2 regions of the Streptomyces boetiae genome follow, and region 2 is predicted to be linked to the other one. Evidence: riboswitches for the same ligand, from Rfam matches in the RefSeq annotation. Region 2 holds a riboswitch; the other holds the start of a gene.
What was found. Region 2 has a riboswitch for S-adenosylmethionine ahead of RM780_RS24315 (MBL fold metallo-hydrolase). Riboswitches for the same ligand answer to the same signal wherever they lie in the genome.

Region 1 (10,604 bases), on a different contig from region 2:
GCGTGAGTTGTGGGCAGGCCCCCGCGCAGCGCGGAGCGCGGGCGGCACGCCGCCCGGTGCGGGACCGTGGCCGGGCGCGGTGGGCGGAGCGCGGTGAGCCGAGCGCGGTGAGCGGTGAGCAGTGGGCGGTGAGCGGTGAGCGGTGAGCGGTGAGCGGTGAGCGGCTGCGAGCCGGCGGGCGCGGAGCCGGCCGCGGCAGGGCCGCGCGGCATCGGACCGTGGGCAGGCCCCCGCGCAGCGCGGAGCGCGGGCGGCCCGTGCGCGCCGCGGGACCGTGGGCGGGCCCGCACCGTCGGGCGGCGGCTGCGGCGGGCCGCGCGCGAGCGCGGAGCGGCTACGCCAGGGCCGCGTGGGGCGGGACCACGTGGGCGGGCTCGCCCCGTTGGGGGCCGCTGCGGCAAGGCCGCGTGGCGCGGGAATACGGGCGCCACCCCGCGTGGGGCGGGAATGCGGGCGACGCCCCGCGGGGCGCGGGAGCGCGGGCAGCGCCGGGCGGGGCCGGGACGCGGCAACCCCCCGTGTGGGGCGGCAATGCGGGCAACGCCCCGCCTGGCGCGGGAGCGCGGGCAGCGCCGGGCGGGGCCGGGACGCGGCAACCCCCCGTGTGGGGCGGCAATGCGGGCAACGCCCCGCGGGGCGCGGGAGCGCGGGCAGCGCCGGGCGGGGCCGGGACGCGGCAACCCCCCGTGTGGCGCGGGAGCCGCGTGGCGCGGGAGCGCGGGCGGCGCCGGGCGGGGCCGGGGCGCGGCAACGGCCCGAGCGGAGCGGGGATGCGGGCGGGCCCGCACCCGACGGAGGGTGCGGGCCCGCGCGGCAGGCTGCGGTGCGGTCGGCGTTTCAGGCGGTGACCCGGACCATGTCGGCCTGGGGGCCCTTCTGCCCCTGAGAGATCTCGAACTCGACCCGCTGCCCCTCTTCCAGGGTGCGGTAGCCGTCCATCTGGATCGCGCTGTAGTGGACGAACACGTCCGCACCACCGTCTACCGCGATGAAGCCGTAGCCCTTCTCCGCGTTGAACCACTTGACGGTGCCCTGAGCCATTCCTAACTCCCCATTTTGCTGGCCCTTTCACGAGACCGCACTTCGCGGGCCCGGGTCAGACCTCTCAGACCCCACCCCCGGGCGGACGGGGGGTGTGCGCCGGAACGCGTCGACCGACGCTGAATGTATCTGCACGGACGCCCAGTGCAACAGGCCATTCGGGAGGGAATTCTTGGCGACCCAGAACGGGCAAATAACGCAAAGTGTATGAAAGTTGAATCTTTCTCACGGCCCCAAACGCGCCAACCAGACAATTGGTACAGCGTTTCTCAGCACATTCTTAGCGCGATGTGTCGTGAATTCATATGCGCGTGGCAACCGCCGGGGTGAGACCACGGCCACTCTAGCGCCCCGCGCACGTGCATCCGCCCCGAACCGGAACGATCGGTTCGGGGCGGAGCGACGGATGTCGTGAAGGCGTGTGGACGTGACGCGGACTCAGCCGCCCGCCACCGCCGGGATGATCGAGACGCCGGCCCCGTCGGGGGTCGCGGTCCCCAGGCCCTCGGCGAAACGGACGTCGTCGTCGTTGACGTAGACGTTCACGAAGCGGCGCAGCTTGCCGTCCTCGTCGAGCACCCGCGCGGCGATGCCCTGGTGCTGCCGGTCCAGGTCGGCCAGGACCTCGCCGAGGGTCGTCCCCTCGGCCGTGACCTCGGAGGCGCCGCCGGTGTACGTGCGCAGGATGGTCGGGATTCGGACAGTTACGCTCATGATGCGAGGCCAGCCTCTCGGAACGAGTCCAGGTTCGGACGGATGATCGCGGACGGACCGGCGGTGGGCGCCACCGCGTCCAGGGTCTTGAGGCCGTCGCCGGTGTTCAGCACGACGGTGGTCTTCGCGGGGTCCAGGGCCCCGGAGGCGATCAGCTTCCGCGTCACGCCCACCGTCACCCCTCCCGCGGTCTCCGCGAACACGCCCTCGGTGCGGGCCAGCAGGTGGATCGCGTCCACGATCTCGGGGTCGGTGACGTCCTCCACGGCGCCGCCGGTGCGGCGGGCGATGTCCAGGACGTAGGGGCCGTCCGCCGGGTTGCCGATCGCCAGGGACTTGGCGATGGTGTCCGGCCGCACGGGGCGCACCACGTCGTGCCCGGCGCGGAACGCCTGGGAGACGGGCGAGCAGCCCTCGGCCTGGGCGCCGAAGATCCGGTAGGGCTTCTCGGGCACCAGGCCGAGCGCGATCAGCTCCTTGAGCCCCTTGTCGATCTTCGTGAGCTGGGAGCCGGAGGCGATCGGGACCACGAGCTGGTCGGGCAGCTCCCAGCCGAGCTGCTCGCAGATCTCGTAGGCCAGGGTCTTGGAGCCCTCGGCGTAGTACGGGCGGAGGTTGACGTTCACGAACCCCCAGCCCTCGCCGGCCGGGTCGCCGATCAGCTCGCTGCAGAAGCGGTTGACGTCGTCGTAGGTGCCCTCGATGCCGACGACGTCGCCGCCGTAGACGGAGGCCATGACGACCTTGCCCTGCTCCAGGTCGTGCGGGATGAAGACGCAGGAGCGCAGGCCCGCGCGGGCCGCGGCGGCGCCCACCGCGCCGGCGAGGTTGCCGGTGGAGGAGCAGGAGAGGGTGGTGAAGCCGAAGGCGCGGGCGGCCTCGACGGCGCAGGCCACGACCCGGTCCTTGAAGGAGTGGGTGGGGTTGCCCGAGTCGTCCTTGACGAACAGGCCGCCGGTGACGCCGAGTTCGGCGGCCAGGCGGTCGGCGCGGACCAGCGGGGTCCAGCCGGGGTTGAGGTTCGGCTTGGCGGCCACGTCGGCGGGCACGGGCAGCAGCGGGGCGTAACGCCACACGCTCGCCGGGCCGGCCTCGATGCGGCGGCGCAGGGCCTCGGGGTCGCCCGCGGGGAGGTCGTAAGCGATCTCCAGCGGGCCGAAACAGGACGCACAGGCGAATATCGGACTCAGCGGGTAACGCTCCCCGCACTCCCTGCACGAGAGGGCGGCGGCGGGTCCGAGGTCGACGCCGGCGGTACCCGGGGTGTTCCCGGATGCGGTGGTCGCGGTGCGTGCGGAGTCGGACGCGGACTGCGTGGACAGCACAGACATGGGTGGCGAGGCCCCTCTCCTCATCTTCCCCGCGACGCCTCTCGCCGCGGGACGGAATTGGCACCTTCCCCACCGGGAGCCTCGCGCGACGTGCGGCGAGTGCCGGCGGAAGGGTTGCCGGGGCTTCAACGGGCCGTTCCCTCTGCCCCTCTGGATGAGCTGTATGCGGTTGTGGAGCGCCGGTCCTGATATGCGGAGGACACCTGCGCTGTTCGAGACTGTAACGGACGCCCCCCACAATGGCCCGGGCCGTCCGATCCGCGAGACGCCACGAGATGCCACGAGACTCCACGAGAGAGCGGATAGAGAGAAGAACGAGCGGGAACTCGTCACAACCGTCACAAACGACTCATCCGAGAGGTCGGAAGTATCCCGAAAAAACGTGGCAACGGTGGGTTCGGACTGCGCCAAGAAGGGGCAGATACGGCCATACGGAGTAATCGTGGCCGAACGCGAACAGGAGCGACATTCGTGCTGGAAGAGGCAGAGGAGTGGCTGAGCCGCCGGTCCTGGGACGCCGCTGACCGCTCGCTGCCGCAGCTGTTGAGCGCGAAGCGAGCAGCAGGCGCGGCTGGCAGCATCAGCGTGGTTCTCCCCGCGCTGAACGAGGAGGCGACCGTCGGCGCCATCGTGGAAGCGCTCCGGCGCGACCTGATGGAAGACGTGCCACTGATCGATGAACTGATGGTGGTGGACTCCGGGTCCACCGACCGCACCTCCGAGGTGGCCGCCGCGGCGGGCGCCAAGGTCGTCCACCGCGACGAGATCCTGCCCAGAGTGCCCACGGCACCCGGCAAGGGGGAGGTGCTCTGGCGCTCACTGCTGGCAACGAGCGGCGAGATCGTCTGCTTCGTGGACGCCGACCTGCGGGAGTTCGACTCCAGATTCGTCTCCGGCATCCTCGGGCCCCTGCTCACCGAGCCGAGCGTGCAACTGGTCAAGGCCATGTACGACCGACCGCTCGGCGACAACCCCGGCGGGGCCCGCCAGGGGGGCCGGGTCACCGAGCTGGTCGCCCGCCCGCTGCTGAACCTGCACTGGCCGCAGCTGGCCGGCGTGGTCCAGCCCCTGGGCGGCGAGTACGCCGCGCGCCGGTCGTTGCTCGAACGGCTGCCGTTCCCGGTCGGGTACGGCGTGGAGCTGGGCATGCTCATCGACACGCTGAACCTGGCGGGGCTCGACGCGCTGGGGCAGGTGGATGTGGGCGTGCGCAAGCACCGGCACCAGGACGGCCAGGCCCTGGGGCGGATGGCCGCCGCGATCCTGCGCACCGCGCAGGTCCGGCTCCCCGGCTCGGTCCTGCCGAACCGCCTGGGCCTGACCCAGTTCCAGCGCACCGACGACGGAGGCTTCACGCCCCAGACCCACCCCATCGACGCGGAGGAGCGCCCCCCGATGAACAGCATCCCGGAGTACGCGGCCCGCAGGGCGGCGTAGCCGACTGCCCGGCCTGGGGCCCCGGGGCGCTCGCCGCCCCGGGGCCTTGGCGTGTGCGTTCGCCTTGCGGCGGGCGTTCCACGGCCGGCGCGCGGTGCGCGTTCGCCTGCGGCGAGCGCCGGGGCCGCGGCGGCGCCGGGTCGCCTGCGGCGGGCGGCTCTGCGGGGCCCGGCTGCGCCGGCGCCCGCGGGAGCCCCGGGGGCGCGGGGCGATCGCCTGCGACGTTCCCCGGCGACGCCCCGGGGCGCGGCGCACGCCTGCGGCCGGCGTTGCGGCGAGCGGGGGTGGGCCCGTGCCTCAAAGGTGTCGGGTGCGCCGGAGGCGGGGCCGGGTGCGGATGCGCGCAGGCGGCCCCGCCTCCGGCCGGGCAACGCCCGCCGCGGGCGTAGTCCCAAGCTCCGGCGCGCGTGCCCGCCGCAGGCGTGCTGCCGAGGGCCACCACCGACGCCCGGCCGCGGGCGGTGCGCACGGAGTGTCATCGTCCGGGACCGCGTGGGTGATGGGGGCGGCGCGTGTGAGGGGGCACACGTTTCCCGGGGGGAGGGGTTGGCTAGCCTCCGGCCGTGAGTGACGCTGGAAGTACCGAGGTGCTGGTCGCGTCGAATCGCGGGCCGGTGAGTTACGCGGTCGGCGCGGACGGGGTGCTGAGTGCCCGGCGCGGCGGCGGGGGGCTCGTGTCCGGGCTGAGCGCGCTGGGCGAGGGCGCGGGGACCTGGGTGTGCGCGGCCCTCGGGGAGGGCGACCGGGAGGCGGCGCGGCGCGCCGGGCCCGGCGGGCGCCTGGATGCGGCGGACACCGGGGGGCAGGCCGTGCGGATGCTGGACATCCCGGCCGCCACCTTCGACGCCGCCTACAACGGCATCGCCAACTCCGTGCTGTGGTTCGTCCACCACCTGCTGTACCAGACGCCCTTCGAGCCCGTCTTCGACGCGGCCTTCGAGGAGCGCTGGGCCGCGTACGAGGCGTACAACGCCGCCTTCGCGGACGCGCTGGCCGAGGAGGCCGGGCCCGGGGCGGCCGTTCTCGTGCAGGACTACCACCTCGCGCTGGTGCCCGGGCTGCTGCGCGAGCGCCGCCCCGACCTGCGCATCGGCCACTTCTCGCACACCCCGTGGGCGCCGCCGGAGCTGTTCCGGGTGCTGCCCGACCGGGTCGCGCGGCAGGTGCTGCTCGGCATCCTGGGCGCGGACCGGGCCGCCTTCCTGACCGAACGCTGGGCGCGGGCGTTCGCGGCCTGCTGCGCCGACGTGCTGGGCGCGGACGTTTCCCCGGCGGGCGCCTCCGCCGCGGGAGCCTCCGCGGCGGGCGCCGTCGCGCACGCCGGGCGCACGACCCGGCTCGGCGTGCACGGGCTCGGCGCGGACGCGGACTTCCTGCGGGAGCGGGCGTTCCGCCCGGACGTGGACGAGCGGCTGGCCGCGCTGCGCGAGCAGGTCGGGGACCGGCGGACCGTGGTCCGGGTGGACCGCACCGAGCTGTCGAAGAACATCGTGCGCGGCCTGCTGGCGTTCCGGCGCCTGCTCACCGACCGGCCGCAGTGGCGCGGCCGGGTGGTGCACGTGGCGTTCGCCTACCCCTCGCGGCAGGACCTGGCGGTCTACCGGGACTACACCGCGGAGGTCTCGCGGGTCGCGGCGGAGATCAACGAGGAGTTCGGGGCCGAGGGCTGGACGCCGGTGGTCCTGCACGTGAAGGACGACTTCGCGCGCTCGCTGGCCGCCTACCGGATGGCGGACGTCGCCCTGGTCAACCCCATCAGGGACGGGATGAACCTGGTCGCCAAGGAGGTCCCGGTGGTCTCCGAGCGCGGCTGCGCGCTGGTGCTCTCGCGGGAGGCGGGGGCGGCGGCGGAGCTGGGCGAGGACGCGCTGCTGGTCAACCCCTACGACATCGCGGGGACGGCGGAGGCGCTGCACCGGGCGCTGTCGATGGCGCCGGAGGAGCGGGCGGGGCGGTCCAAGCGGCTGGCGGAGGCGGCGACGGCGCTGCCGCCCCGGGCGTGGTTCCTTGACCAGCTCGCGGCGCTGGGCGGCTGAGGCCGTGCCGGCTGACTTCGCGGGGCTGTCCACGGCGCTGGTGGCCGACGCGTGCGTGCGGCTGGGCGTTGAGCTGCGGGCGGCGCCGGCCGGGATCGTTCCCGTGACGGCCGGGCAGCGGCTGGCGGGGCGGGCGCTGCCGGCGCGGCACTACGGGAGCGTGGACGTCTTCCTGGAGGCTTTCGGCGCGGCCGGGCCGGGCGACGTGCTCGTGGTGGACAACGGCGGGCGGACGGACGAGGCGTGCGTCGGGGACCTCGCGGTGCTGGAGGCCGGGGCGGCGGGGGTCGCGGGGCTGGTGATCTGGGGGCTGCACCGGGACACGCGGGAGCTTTCGGAGATCGGGCTGCCGGTCTTCAGCTACGGGGCGCTTCCGGCGGGGCCGGTGCGGGTGGACCCGGCCGAGCCGGAGGCGCTGGTCAGCGCGCGCTTCGGGCCGCATGTGGTGACGGCGGACGACGTGGTGTTCGGGGACGACGACGGGGTGCTGTTCGTGGCGGCGGAGCAGGCCTCGGAGGTGCTGGACGCCGCCGCGGGCATCCACGCGACGGAGCGGGAGCAGGCCCGCCGCATCCTCGCCGGGGAGACGCTGCGGGTGCAGACGTCCTTCGACGCGTACCTGGCACGGCGCGCGGCGGACCCGTCGTACACCTTCCGCCGCCACTTGCGCCGCATCGGCGGGGCGATCGAGGAGTAGGTGCCGGGCTGGCGGGTCGGCCACGGCTCGCGCCGGAACCCGGGCGACGCCCGGACGGCCAGGGCGCGGGGCGCCGAGCGGCCACGGAACGGCCGCGGCAGCGGCGGTGCGCTGGGCCCCCGCCCTGCAACGGCCACGCCGCGCGCCGCGATGCCGGGCGGCTCCCGGCTCGCGCCGGGGCGCCGGGCGATGCCCGCGCGTCCGGGCCGCTACGAGGGAAAGGCCGCGGCGGCGGTGGGCCGGGCCACTGCCGTGCGATGGCCCCGGCTCGGGCCGGGCGCCAGGCGGCGGCCGGGGGCGGCGGAGCGCCGGGGCCCTGCCGTGCGCCGGATGGCGGCTACGCGCCTGGCGGCAGCCGCACGGCGGGCGGCGGAGGGGTCGGCCGGGGCGGCGGTCCGCAGGGGGGACCGGGCCCCGGAGGGGCTCGGTCAGTCGCAGAGGGCGTTCTCGATGAGGTCGTAGGTGGCCTCGTTCTGGGCGTGCTGGCGGCCGGGGGCGCCGATGCGGTAGGTGAAGACGGCCGCGGCGGCGGAGCGGGTCGCGTCGGGGGTGACGGCCGTTTCGGAGATCGTTCCGAAGGAGCTGCCGCCGTGGAACCACAGGCCGTCGGGGCAGCCGGGGGCCGGGCGCCAGGCGAGGCCGAGGCCGTAGCGGGAGCCGGGGCGGGAGGCGAAGTCCTCGGCGGGGACGGTGCGCTGCATCTCGGCCAGCAGGTCCGGGGCGAGCAGCCGGCCGCCGAGGAGGGCGCGCAGGAAGGTGTTCATGTCGCCGGTGGTGCTGATGATGCCGCCGTCCGCCCAGCCGCCGGTGGCCACCGTGGTGTCGGTCAGGTCCTCGCGGCCGGGGAACTGGGTCCACGCGGGCGCGGTCGGCTGCGGCACGTAGGCGGAGGTGCCGGGGGTGAGGGTGCGGGCGAGGCCGAGGGGTTCGATGATCCGCTCGTGGACCTCCCGCTCCCAGGTGTGGCCGGTGGCCGCCTCGATGATCATCCCGGCGAGGACGTAGTTGGTGTTGGAGTACGCCCAGCGGGTCTCGTCCGGGGCGGGGAGCCAGCCGGGGCGCCGGGTCATGGCGAGGGCGACCTGCTCGGCGGGCGTGCGGACGCGGAAGCGTTCGGCGCGGTAGGCCTCGGGGGTGAGGGCGTCGGGGTCCTCGAAGAGGACGTCGGTGTAGTTGGGCAGGCCGCTGGTGTGCTGGAGGAGGTGGCGCAGGGTGATCCGGCTGCCGTCGTTGCCCTGGCCGCTCACGAGGCCGGGCAGCCACTCCTCGACGGTGTCGGAGAGGCTGAGCGTTCCCTCCCCGACGAGCTGGAGGGCGACGACGGCGGTGAACGTCTTCGTGTCGCTGCCGATGCGGTAGTAGGAGTCGTACGGGGCCGGGGTGTCCTGCGTGCCGGCGCGGGCGCGGGAGCCGCGGCCGTTCTCCTGGGCGGTCTCGGCGAGGACGGCGGTGGCGCCGGTGCGCTCCACGGCGCGGGCGTCGCGGGCGAGCTGCCCTCCCCCGTCCCCGCGTGCGGCGGGCGCGGCCGGGGCGACCTGCGCTCCCGGTCCGACGCCGAGGAGCGTCGCCGTGCCGACCGCCCCGACGCCCGCCAGGGCCAGGGCCAGCCGCGTCCATCCCGTCCGTCCGCCCTTGCCTGCGAAAAGCAGCTTCATGACAGCAGACGGTAGGCAACGCGGGCCCCCTTCGGCCATCCGGCCGCCCGGTGTCCGGGGGGTGGGGCCAGCCCCACCATCTCGACGGCGGCGGGCGGGCGTTGGGGCGGGCGTTGGGGCGGCTTCGGGCTCAGGCGGGCGGGAGGCGGTCGGCGAGGGCGGCGAGGAGGGCGGCGACGCCCTCGGGGCCGTCGACGGTGAGGTCGGTGGCGGCGGCCAGCTCCGCGACCTCGGCGCTGCCGCTGCACACGCGCAGGCCGGCGACGCCCGCGTCGCGCAGCTTGGCCACGGCCTCGAACGCGGCGAGGTCGCCGAGGTCGTCGCCCGCGTACAGCACCGCCTCGGCGCCGGTCTCCCGGGCCAGGTCGGTCAGGGCGCGGCCCTTGTCCATGCCGGGTGGGCGCAGCTCCAGGACGAGGCGGCCGGGCTCCAGGGCGAGGCGGTGGCGGGCGGCGAGGTCGGCCAGGGGGTTGCGCAGGGCGGCGAACGCGCCGGAGGGGTCCTCGGCCCGGCGCGTGTGGACGGCCAGCGCGCCGCCCTTGTCCTCGATGGTCGCGCCGGTGCCGTCCACGAGGGCGGGCAGCTCCTCGCGGGCGGCGGCGACGCCGGGGTGCGGCGGGGGGCGGTGGAGGCGGCCGGTGGCGGCGTCCCAGCGCTCCGCGCCGTAGGCGCCGAGCACGACGAGGCCGGAGAGCTCCGGGTGGCCGGCGAAGCCGCCGAGGCGGGCGGCCACCTCGGCGGAACGGCCGGTGATCACGGCCAGGGCGGCGACCCGCCCGGCGAGGCGGCGCAGGGCGGGCTGGGCGTCGGGGTGGGGGCGGGACTGCTCGGGGTCGGGGACGATCGGCGCGAGGGTGCCGTCGAAGTCGAGGGCGATCAGGGCACGGCCGGGGCGGGCCAGGAGCGCGGCGAGGCCGGCGCGGCCGGTGTCGGTGGCGGGCTCGGGGAGCCGGGGCGGCGGCGCTGAGGAAGGCATGAACATGACCTTACGCTGTGCGCCCGCGGCGCTGCGCTTCGCGTCGCCGGCGCAGGCGGTTGACCGTCACCGGGTCGTGGGCAAGGGCGCGCGGGTCGTCGAGCAGGGCGTTCAGGAGCTGGTAGTACCGGGTCGGGGAGATGCCGAGGCGCTCGCGTATCGCCCGCTCCTTGGCCCCCGCCGCGCCCCAGGACCGCCGCTCGACCCCCAGCACGGCCCGCTCCCGTTCCGAGAGCTCCCCTCCGCCGGCCGGCTCCCCCTGACTGCCTTGCTGTGCGTCCACGAGGCCGAGTGTAGGAGCCGCCACTGACAACGGCCGGACGGCCGGCCGCCCCCAGGCGGGCGCGGCGGGCGCGGCGCGGTTCGCGCCTCCGGCGCGCGGCGGATCGCCAGCGTCGGCTCGTCGCCTGCCCGCACCCTGCCGTGGGCGCCGGGTCGGCACGGCACGCGCCGGGCGCGTGGGGGCGCCGGGACCGGGCGGCCGTCCGGGGGCCATCGGTGCGCCGCGCGGGTCGCCTCCCGGCGCTTCGGACGACCGCCCCCGGAGACGGCCCGGGCCCCGCGCCGCCCCGGCCCGCGCGGCGCGCGATACGCCCGGCGCGTGGGAGTGCCGGGGGCGGGCGGCCGGCGTCGCGGGGCTTGTGTGCGGCCGTGGGCGCCGCTTGCGCGCGGCTCGCGCGGTAGTGGACTAGACCTCTTGGGCGTGTTCGGGTGAGA
Region 2 (10,604 bases):
GATCGCCGTGGTCGGCACGGGACCCGCGGCGTACTACACGGCCCAGGAGCTGCTGCGCAGGACCGGCGCCGAGGTGACGATGCTGGACCGGCTGCCGGTGCCCGGCGGCCTGGTGCGCTACGGCGTGGCCCCCGACCACCCGGACACCAAACGGATCGGCGACACCTTCGCCCGCCTCTCCCGCCACCCGCGGCTGCGGATGGTCCTCAACGTCGAGGTCGGCACGCACGTGACGCCCGAGGAGCTGGCCGCGCACCACCACGCCGTGGTCTACGCCGTGGGCGCGGGCGCCTCCCGCTCGCTCGGCATCCCCGGCGAGAACCTGCCGGGCTCGGCCACCGCGGACCGCTTCGTCGCCTGGTACAACGGCCACCCCGAGGCGCACTCGCCCGGCGTGGCGCTCGACGGCGTCCAGCGGGCCGTGGTGGTGGGCAACGGCAACGTCGCGGTGGACCTGGCCCGCCTGCTGGTCCTGGACCCGGCGGCGCTGGCCCGCACCGACATCGCCGACCGCGCGCTGGCCGCGCTGGAGGGCAGTTCCCTGCGCGAGGTCGTGCTGCTCGGGCGCCGCGGCCCCCGCGAGGCCGCCTACACCCGCCCCGAACTGCACGCCCTCAAGCACCTGCCGGGCGTGCGGCTGGTGATCGACGACCGGCCCGGGGTGCGCGAGGAGATCGCGGCGGACCCGGAGACCAAGGCGCTGCTGGAGGGCGTTCCCCTGGAGGCGGTGGACTGGGCGGCGCCTCCGCCTCAGGGGCGGCGGATCGTGCTGCGGTTCTTCACCGCGCCCGCCGAGGTCACGGGCCCGGGGCGGGTGACGGGGCTGCGGGTCACGGGGCCGGGCGAGGGGACCGAGGAGACCGTCCCGGCCGGGCTGGTCCTCAGCGCCATCGGCTACCGGGCGCGGCCCGTGGCCGGCCTGCCCTTCGACCCCGCGACCGGGACCGTGCCCCACGACCGCGGCCGGGTCCTGGACCCCGGCTCCGCGCGGCCCCGCGCCGGGCTGTACGTCGTGGGCTGGACCAAGCGCGGGCCCAGCGGCGGCATCGGGGCGAACCGGCGCTGCGCCGCGGAGACCGTCGAGGCCCTGCTGGAGGACGCGGAGGCCGGGCGGCTGCCGCGGCCGAAGGGCAGCGGGCGGGAGTTCGGCCGCCTGGTGCGCCACCGGCAGCCCGCGGCGCTGGGGCGGCGCGGCGCGGAGGCCATCGACCGTACCGAGCGGGAGAACGGCCGCAGGACGGGCCGGCCCCGGGTCAAGCTCACCACCACCGGCGACCTCCTGGCGGCGGCCGGCCGGCCGGGCAGCGCCTGAGCGCCCGGCCACGGGCCGCGGCGGCGCTTTCCGGGCCGGGAGCGCCGCCGCTCGGCGCTCGCCGTGCGGGGGGTTGTAGTTCGATGTGCACACAACGTCCCGAGAAAACCGAGCTTTTGCTCAGAGCGGGACAAGAAAAAGGGCCGCCCGCAACCGCGCTGACCCTTCATCCGCCCGCGTCTTGACCCGCCGAAAACGCCGCCCGTACTTTTCTTGTGCACGTCCAGTAGGGAGGCCGCGCCCACTCCGTCGCGCCCGCGCGCGGACGGGGCACACCGCTCCCCGGAGCCGGCGCACGCCCCTGACGTGCGGAAAGAGGCTTCCGGCACGCGCGACACCACCGAGGCGGCCTCGGGCGAGGGGCAGGACCGGGGCCGATGGGGGCCTGCCCGCTACCCGCTCGGGAACGGGCACGGCCTTTTCGGAATCGGGAACGAAAGGTGCTCATGCGCATCCACCGAGGGAAATTCAGATCCCCCAGAGCCATGCTGGGGCTGTTCTTCACCGCCCTGCTCACTTCCGCAACGCTCCCGCTGGCCGCCGGCACGGCCCACGCGGAGCCCGCCGACCAGCCGCTCGCGTACACCTGCACGCTGCCGCTGGTGGGCAACCAGCCCGCGACCGCCCTCATCGACGTGAACGTCCCCGAGGACATCACCGCGGGCGAGCCGGCCACGATCCGGGTCGAGGGCGTCCTGAACCTCTCCCCCATCTCCGCCGAGGCCATGCGGCTGGTCGGCGCGACCAGCATCGAGGGCACGGTCCGCGCCCAGATGACGGTCCATCATGCCGGCGGGGAGATCCCGCTCGAGGTCCCCCTGCCCTTCCCCGAGGACCCCACCGTCCCCACCTCGGCCACCGCCCCCCTCGTGCTGCCCGTCGACGGCTCCTACGAGGTGACCATCCCCGAGCCCGGCCCGGCCTCCGTGGTGGCGGGCGACCTGTCCCTGACCCTGACGCCGCGCAACGCCTCGGGCTCGCCCACCGGCCTGGGCACGTTCACCTCCTCCTGCGTCCTCACGCCGGGGCAGAACGCGGTCCTCGCGGAGTTCGACGTGGCCGGCGGCCCGCCGCCCGGCACGGTCCTGGGCTCCTACACCTGCCTCTTCCCGCTCATCGGCGAGAGCCCGGTGACCGTCGCCTTCCGCCCGCAGGTGCCCGACACCGTCTCGGTCGGCCAGAACGTGAGCTTCGACACGCCCGTCACGGTCACGTACGCCGGCAACATCCACCAGGCGTTCGCCCTCATCGGCACCCCCGTGATCGACAGCAGCGGGGCGTTCGACCTCGCGGTGGACGGGCCCGGCGGCGAGGACCGCACCCTCGTCGGCACCTCCGAGTTCGCCCGCATCAACGCCTCCCTCGCCCTGCCGTTCCCCCCGCTCGTCACCACCGGGACGGTGGACGCCGAGTCCGTGCGCTTCACCACCGCCGGCCCCGCCCAGCTGTCCGCCGGTGAGCTGCGGCTGACCGTCACCCTGCGGCGGGCGGACGGCGACATCGGGCCGCTGGAGACCTTCCGCACCACCTGCTCCCCGGTCGACGGGCTCGCCCCGGTCCTGGCCGAGTTCGAGGTGATCCGCGGCGGCAGCTGACGCCGCGGGACCGCTCCCGCACGCCACCGCCCGGCGGTCACCGGTCCCCCGTCCGGAGACCGCCGGGCGGTTCCGCGCGCCCCGGACGTTCGCCTCGGACGTTCGCCCTGGCGAGCGCCCGGGGTGAACGCCCGGGGTGAACGCCCGCGGCCGGCCCGCGCGGACACACGAACGGCCGCCCCCGCTGGCGGCCCGCCCCCGGCGGGGGAACGCTGGAGACCCCTCGCCTGCGGAGGTGCGCCCATGACGGGTCCCTGCGAACGGCCGCCGCGCCCCGAGGCCCCCTCCCCCCACCTCGACGGGGCGACCGCCGTGTCCGTGCTCCAGCACCTGCCGGACGCGTTCTTCCTGCTGGACGCCCGCACCTGGCGGGTGCTGGACGCCAACCCCGCCGCCGAGGCGATCCGGCGGCGCGAGGGGTGCGAGGGGCAGGAGGGCGCGCCCTGGGAGGCGATGCCGGGACCGGACGGGCTGCGCGCGACCTTCGAACAGGTCGTGGCCGAGGGCGAGCCCGCCGAGGAGACCGTGCGCCACGACGGCGAGGGCGGCACGCGCTGGTACCGGCTGCGGATGATGCCCGTGCCGCCCGGCCTCCTGGTCGTCGTCCTGGCCGACGTCACCGAGGGCCAGCTCGGCCGCCAGGCCGCCACCGACCGCGCCCGGCGGGTGGAGCGGCTGACCGCCGCGCTGGCCCAGGCCCTCACCCCCGGGCAGGTGGTGGACGCCGTCGCGCGGCTGGTGCTGCCGCCCTTCGGCGCCAACGGCCTGGTGGTGCACACCCTGCGCGACGGCGCTCCGGTGCTGGTGGGCACGGCCGGGCACCCGCGGGAGTTCGTCGAACGGCTGCGGCGCTGGGAGTCCTCGGGCGCGCCGGGCCCGGCCCACGCGCGGGAGCCGCTGTTCCTGAGCGACCCGGAGGAGTTCGGCCGCCGGTGGCCGCACCTGGCCGGGGCGGTCCGCGCGGGGGGCCAGCGGTCCTGGGCCGTACTGCCGCTGGAGGCCAGCGGGCACGTTGTGGGCACCTGCGTGCTCAGCAGGCCCGAGGCCGAGGAGTTCACCGCGGACGACCGGGGCCTGCTGCTGGCCCTCAGCGGGCTGATCGCCCAAGCCCTGGAGCGGGCGCGGCTGTTCGAGGCGGAGCGGGACCGCGCCGAGCGGCTCCAGGACGCCCTGCTGCCGCGGGTCCTGCCGGAGCTGCCCGCGCTCACCGCCGCCGCCCGCTACCGGCCCGGGGGCGAGGAGGGGGTGGGCGGCTCCTGGTACGACGTGGTCCCGCTCTCCGCCGACCGCGTCGGCCTGGTCATCGGCAACGTTCCCGGCAGCGGCCTGGACTCGGCCATCATCATGGGCCGCCTGCGCACGGCCGTGCGCTCGCTGACGGCGCTGGACTACCCGCCCGACGACCTGCTGGCCCACCTCGGGGACGCGGTCAGCGACATCACCGCCGACCTGGGCCGCACGGTGACGGCCACGGTGCTGTATGCGGTGTACGACCCGACGACCGGCGTGTGCACCCTGGCCGGGGCGGGTCAGCCGGGCCCGGCGGTCCTGCACCCGGACGGGCGCACGGAGTTCCCCGCGATGCCCGGCGGGCCGCCGCTGGGCGCGGAGATGCTGCCGTACGAGACCCGCGAACTGACCCTGCCCGAGGGCAGCGTGCTGGTGTGCTGCACCGCCAACCTGCTGGCCGACGGCTCCGGCCGCGCCCGGCTGGCGGAGGTGCTGGGGCACGCGGCGGCGGCCTCCGCGCCGGCCGAGCGGCGCGACCCGGTTTGGCTGGGCAGCCTCTGCGACGCGCTGACCGCCTCGGAGCTGCCCGCGCATCCGGGCCGGGACGGCACCACGGCGGTGCTCGCGGTGCGGACCCGCCGCCTGCCGCGCGGGGCCGTCGCCCGCTGGGAGCTGCCGCACGCACCGGTGGCGGCGGGCCGGGCCCGGGACCTGGTCCGGGAGCAGCTGACCGCCTGGGGCCTGCACGACCTGGTGACGTCGACCCAGCTGGTGGTCAGCGAGCTGGCGGGGAACGCCGTGCGCTATGCGACCGGCGTCGGCGGCCCCGAGGGACACCTGACGCTGCGGCTGATCCGCAGCCGGACCCTGACCTGCGAGCTGTCGGACGGCAGCGAGGCGACGCCGCGCATCCGCCACCCCTCGCTGTTCGACGAGACGGGCCGCGGCCTCCAGCTGGTCGCGGCGATGACGCACCGCTGGGGCGCCCGGTACGCGGGCGGCGGCAAGATCATCTGGAGCGAGCAGCTGCTGCCGGGCTGAGGACGCGGAACCGGCGGCGTCAGAGCGCGGCGGCGACGCCCGGCGTGAGGACGCGGACCTCGGTGCCCTGGGGGCCGAGGGTGCGGAAGAGGTGGTAGTGCAGGTCCCGGTGGACGTCCGCCAGGCCCGCCTGGTGCACGGGAACGGCCACGCGCGGGGCGACGGCCCGCAGGAAGTCGATGGCCTCGGACGCCTTCATCCAAGGGCCGCCGGTCGGCAGCAGCAGCACGTCCACCTCGCCCGGCGGGAGGGTGAAGGCGTCGCCGGGGTGGTAGAGCGAATCCCCCAGCAGGTAGCCGGTGTTGGGCACGCACGGCAGGTCGGGGTGGATGACGGCGTGCTCGCCCGCCACGGCCCGCACGGGGGCGGCCCCGGCCACGGTGACCCTCGCGCCGTCGGCCGGCTCGGCGTGGGCGATGCCGGCCTCGGCGAGCCGGGCGGCGGCCCCGGGCCCGGCGAGGACGCGGGCGGAGGGGTTGGCCTGGTGGAGCGCGGCCAGCCGCCCGGCGTCGAGGTGGTCGGGGTGCTCGTGGGTGATCAGGACCGCGTCGAGACCGGTCAGCTCCTCGAACCCCTGGTCGTAGGCGCCGGGGTCGAAGAGGACGCGGGCCGGCCCGGCGGGCGTCTCCAGCTCGGCGAGCACACAGGCGTGCCCGTAGTGCGTGATCTTCATGCGGGCCATTCTCACCCCGGTTGCCGCCCGGTCCGCGTCAGGCCGGGCGTTCCCGCGTGGGGGGTGGCCGCCCCCGGCGGGCCGGGGGGGGCGTGACACACGTCGTCATACGGACTCACCTCGGGAGGCCGCGCTTGCCGCAGACTTCGGTTGTCTGCGGCCTGGTCATCACCCGGGGCACCCCGCCCGCGAAAGGAGGGTCGCCGGACGGCGGGGCCGGGCCCCGATCGCTGTCACTCGTGACCGTGGCCCGATCTGGCCACGGGCCACGCGGCCGGGTGGCCGGGCGTTCCTCAGGGCAGCAGGACGTCGGCGACCAGGCGGCGCGGGGAGTCCGCGGGGCGCGCCGCCGGGTGGCCGACGCGGAACAGCAGCTGCGGGTGGGCTCCCTCCGCGCCGCCGCGCGCCGCGTCGCGGATGCGACCGCGCAGGGGCGGACCCACCTGGCAGGGCTGGTTGACGAAGCCCGCGGCCAGGCCGTCGGCGGCCAGGCTGAGCAGGGCCCGCTGGAGGGCCTGCCCCGCCGCCAGCCATGCGGCGCGCCCGTCCTCCTCGGTGGCGAGAACGGCAGCGGCGGGCGCGGCCAGCAGCAGGCGGGCGTCGTGTCTCCCGGCGGCGCGCCCCAGGTTCGCGGCCCGGATCAGCGCGCGGGCGGCAGGGGCGGCGCGGGCGGGGACGGTCAGGCCCTCGCCCGCCGAGGGCGGCTGGATCCAGGAGGCCAGCTCCCGGCGCCAGGCCCGGTCCCCGAACTGCCGCCGGGCGCCCTCCCGCACGGCCGCGGCGGCGGAGCGGCGGGCGGGGCCCGGGGGCAGGAGGAACAGGCGGGCGCCCTCACGCCCGGCGGCGCGCGCGGCCCGGTCCAGCGCGGGAGCGGCGACGGGCCGGGCGGCGAAGCGGGAACGCACGGTGCGGCGGCGCCCGATCTCCGCGTGCAGGCGTTCCTCCTCGGCCGGGGGCGGCCCGGCGCCCGGGGTGAGGGTGACGCGGGCCAGCAGGCCGGGGTCGGCCGGGTCGGGCAGCGTCTCGACGTCGGCGGTCAGCTCGTGGTGGGCGGCGGCCAGGCGGAGGTTGAGCAGGGCCGCGCCGCAGCTGATGTGCAGCTCGCGGCCGAGGGGGTCGTTGGCGGGCAGGCCGCGGGAGCGGTCGGCGTACAGCAGGAGCGCTCCGGCGCCGCGGCGGAACGCCCAGGGCTGGGTGTTGTGCGAGGACGGCGCGCGCACCGCCGCCGCGACGAGGGCGTAGGCCGCCTCCCGCCGTGCCGGATCTCCCATCTGTCTCCTTGCGAGGAGACCACCGGCTTGAGCCGGTGGGGGAATCGCTTCCCTGAACTGGTGATTTGTCTCTCGCCCCGAGAGGGGTCGGTTCGGGCTGGACCGCAACCTCCGGGTTGGAAGCCCCCCTCCTTGAGGTGGGGGAGCGGAGTCACGCGTTCACCTTGCGTCCGGGGGCGGGCAACCGCCACAGGTGCTCCGGCATCCGGGCGGCCTGGGGGCGGTGCGCGTGCGTCGCGCCGCCCCCCAGGCTCAGGCCGCGCCGGGCGCGGCCAGGGCGGCGGGAAGGTGCTCGGGCGAGAAGGCGTGCTCCACGACCATCAGGGCGGCGCCGGAGACGCCGGCCCGCTCCCCCGCGCGGGACTGCACGATCCTCAGATCCTGTGTGGCCAGGGGCAGGGAGCGGCGGTAGACGACCTCGCGGACCCCGGCGATCAGGTGCTCCCCGGCCAGGGAGAGCGCGCCGCCGATCACGATGACGGAGGGGTTGAAGAAGCTGACGGCGGTGGCCAGCACCTCGCCGATGTGGCGGCCGGCCTCGCGGACCAGCTTCAGGGTGGGGACCGAGCCGCTGCGGGCCAGCGCGACGACGTCGGCGCTGGTGCGGGCGGGGGTGCCCATCCCGGTGAGGCGGGCGGCCAGGGCGGCGCCGCTGGCCACGGCCTCCAGGCAGCCGAGGTTGCCGCAGCGGCAGGGCACGTCGGAGGCGTGCGGGAGCTGCACGTGACCCATGTCGCCCGCCACGCCCTGGGAGCCGCGGTGCAGGCGCCCGTCGGCTATCAGGCCGCTGCCGATGCCGGTGGCGACCTTGACGAAGATCATGTGCGGCCAGGACGGCCAGTGGGTGCGGTGCTCGCCCAGGGCCATGATGTTGACGTCGTTGTCCACCAGGACGGGGGCGTCCAGGCGTTCGCGGACGAAGGCCGGCACGTCGAAGCCGTCCCAGCCGGGCATGATCGGCGGGTTGGTGGGCCGGCCCGAGGCGTGCTCGACCGGTCCTGGCAGGCCCAGGCCGACCCCGAGCAGGTCCGCGCGCGCCCGGCCCGAGCGTTCCAGCAGGACCTCGCCGCACCCGCAGACCTGCTTCAGCACGGCCTCGGGGCCCGAGGCCACGTCCAGCGGCAGGTCCTCCTCGGCCAGCACCGCGCCGGAGAGGTCGGTGAGGGTGGTCTTGGCGTGCGTGGCGCCGATGTCGGCGGCCAGCACCACGCGGGCGGCGGGGTTGAAGACGAAGGCGGAGGGCGGACGGCCGCCGGTGGAGGGGGCGTTCTCCGCCTGCGCGACCAGCCCGGCGGCCTGGAGGGTGTCGATCCGCTCGGCCACGGTGGAGCGCCCCATCCCGGACTCGGCGACCAGCTCGGCGCGGGTGCGCGGGCGCCCGTCGCGCAGCAGCCGCAGCAGGGCCGCGGCGCCGGCCGTGGGCCCGGCGGCCGGTGCGGCGGCGGGCCCGCCGGGGGCCGCTCCTGCGGGGGCCGGACCGGCGGGGGTCGGGGCGGTCGGCGCCATGGCGGGCCTTTCCGGGGTGAGTTCGGGCGGTGACGTGGACGGTGACGTCCGGCCTTGACCGTCGGTCAACGATAACAACGCCCGGATCTTACGCCCGCGCCCCCCACCTCTTCCACCGGAAGCGTTCGCACTTTCTCTTGACCTCCGGCAAAAGCCCTCCTACGTTGTCCGCCATGACAGGCCAACCGAAGGGGTCCGTCCCGTCACAGGCGACGGGGGACCGGGAGCCGCTGCTGGCGATGCGCGGCATCGTCAAGCACTTCCCCGGCGTGCGCGCGCTCGACGGCATCGACCTGGAGGTCGCGGCCGGCGAGGTGCACTGCCTGCTGGGCCAGAACGGCGCCGGCAAGTCCACGCTGATCAAGGTCCTGGCCGGGGCCCACCAGCCCGACGCCGGGACCATCCTGTGGCGGGGCGAGGCCGTCCGCCTGCCCCGCCCGCAGTCCGCGCTCGACCACGGCATCGCCACCCTCTACCAGGAGCTGGACCTGGTGGACGGCCTGACCGTGGCGGAGAACATCCACCTCGGCCACGAGAAGGCGCGCCTCGGCCTGCTCTCCCGGGCCGCGATGAACGACGCCGCCTCCGCCCTGCTGCGGCGGCTCGGGCACCCCGAGCTGTCCCCCGCGCGGGAGGTGGGCCGCCTCCCGGCCGCCGGGCGGCAGATCGTCAGCCTGGCCCGCGCCCTGTCCTACGACGCCCGGCTGATCGTGATGGACGAGCCCTCCGCCGTGCTGGGCCAGGAGGAGGTGGGCCGCCTCTTCTCCGTGATCGGGGATCTGGCCGCGCAGGGCATCGCGCTGGTCTACATCTCGCACCGGCTGGAGGAGATCCGCCGGATCGGGGACCGGATCACGGTGCTGAAGGACGGCAGGACCGTGGCCTCCGGGCTGCCCGTGGACGCGACGCCCGCCGCCGAGGTCATCCGCCTGATGACCGGCCGCTCCCTCACCCACGTCTTCCCGCCCCGGGCCGCGCCCGGGGGCGACTCGGCCGCAACGGGCGCGCCCGCCGAGCCCGTCCTGCGCGTCGAAGGGCTCACGCGCCGCGGCGAGTTCCGCGACGTGTCCTTCGACGTCCGGCCCGGCGAGATTCTGGGCCTGGCCGGGCTGGTCGGCTCCGGCCGTTCCGAGATCCTGGAGACCGTCTACGGCGCGCGCCGCCCCTCCTCGGGCACCGTCCGCGTCGCGGGGCGGCGGCTGCGGCCCGGCCGGGTCGGCGCGGCGATGGCCGCGGGCGTCGGCTTCTGCCCCGAGGAGCGCAAGAGCCAGGCCCTGCTGCGGAACGACCCGGTCTACCGGAACGTCTCGCTGCCCTCGCTGTCCCGCTTCGCGCGCGCCGGTTTCCTCGACGCCGAACGCGAGCGGCGGGCCGCCGCCGAGCACACCGCCGCGCTGGACGTCCGCCCCGCCGGGGTGGACCGGCCGGTGGGCACGCTCTCGGGCGGCAACCAGCAGAAGGTGGTGCTGGCCCGCTGGCTGCTGCGGGAGTGCCGGGTGCTGCTGCTGGACGAGCCGACCCGCGGCGTGGACGTCGGGGCCCGCGCCGAGATCTACGCCCTGATCCGGGAGCTGGCCGGGCGGGACATCGCGGTGGTCGTGGTCTCCAGCGAGATCGAGGAGGTCATCGGGCTCTCGGACCGGGTGCTGGTGATCTCCGAGGGGCGGATCGTCTCCGAGGCCGCCGCCGAAGCAATCGACGAGCACCGGGTGCTCGACCTCGTGATGGAAGGTGATGTGGCGTGAGCGCGAGCACCCATGCCGAACTCCCGGGCGGCGCGCCCGAGTCCGCGCCCCGCCCGGCCGTTTCCCCCGGCTCCCCCGGCTCCCCCGGCTCTTCCGGCGGCCCGCGCGCGGCGGGCGGCCGGATCGGCGCCCTGCTGGCCGGCCCCGCCGGGCGGACCCTGGGCCTGGTGATCGCGCTGGCGTTGCTGTGCGCGATCGGGGCGCTGACCGCGGGCGACCGGTTCACCACCT

Region 1: linked by a shared signal. The riboswitch ahead of thrC (threonine synthase) and the one ahead of RM780_RS24315 (MBL fold metallo-hydrolase) in region 2 are both predicted to bind S-adenosylmethionine.

What each region holds. Positions count from the first base shown of each region.
Region 1 is NZ_JAVREN010000001.1:135,864-146,467, forward strand. It holds gene RM780_RS00625 (cold-shock protein) at 838-1,041, opposite strand; gene RM780_RS00630 (MoaD/ThiS family protein) at 1,480-1,755, opposite strand; gene thrC (threonine synthase) at 1,752-3,086, opposite strand; SAM riboswitch class I at 3,104-3,247, opposite strand; gene RM780_RS00640 (glucosyl-3-phosphoglycerate synthase) at 3,558-4,523, shown strand; gene RM780_RS00645 (alpha,alpha-trehalose-phosphate synthase (UDP-forming)) at 5,087-6,559, shown strand; gene RM780_RS00650 (RraA family protein) at 6,564-7,256, shown strand; gene RM780_RS00655 (serine hydrolase domain-containing protein) at 7,685-8,911, opposite strand; gene otsB (trehalose-phosphatase) at 9,042-9,893, opposite strand; gene RM780_RS00665 (DUF3263 domain-containing protein) at 9,898-10,170, opposite strand.
Region 2 is NZ_JAVREN010000054.1:6,640-17,243, forward strand. It holds gene RM780_RS24300 (FAD-dependent oxidoreductase) at 1-1,312, shown strand, start outside; gene RM780_RS24305 (DUF6801 domain-containing protein) at 1,798-2,907, shown strand; gene RM780_RS24310 (ATP-binding SpoIIE family protein phosphatase) at 3,151-5,178, shown strand; gene RM780_RS24315 (MBL fold metallo-hydrolase) at 5,198-5,851, opposite strand; SAM riboswitch class IV at 5,977-6,096, opposite strand; gene RM780_RS24320 (Acg family FMN-binding oxidoreductase) at 6,145-7,122, opposite strand; gene RM780_RS24325 (ROK family protein) at 7,375-8,628, opposite strand; gene RM780_RS24330 (sugar ABC transporter ATP-binding protein) at 8,868-10,373, shown strand; gene RM780_RS24335 (ABC transporter permease) at 10,370-10,604, shown strand, end outside.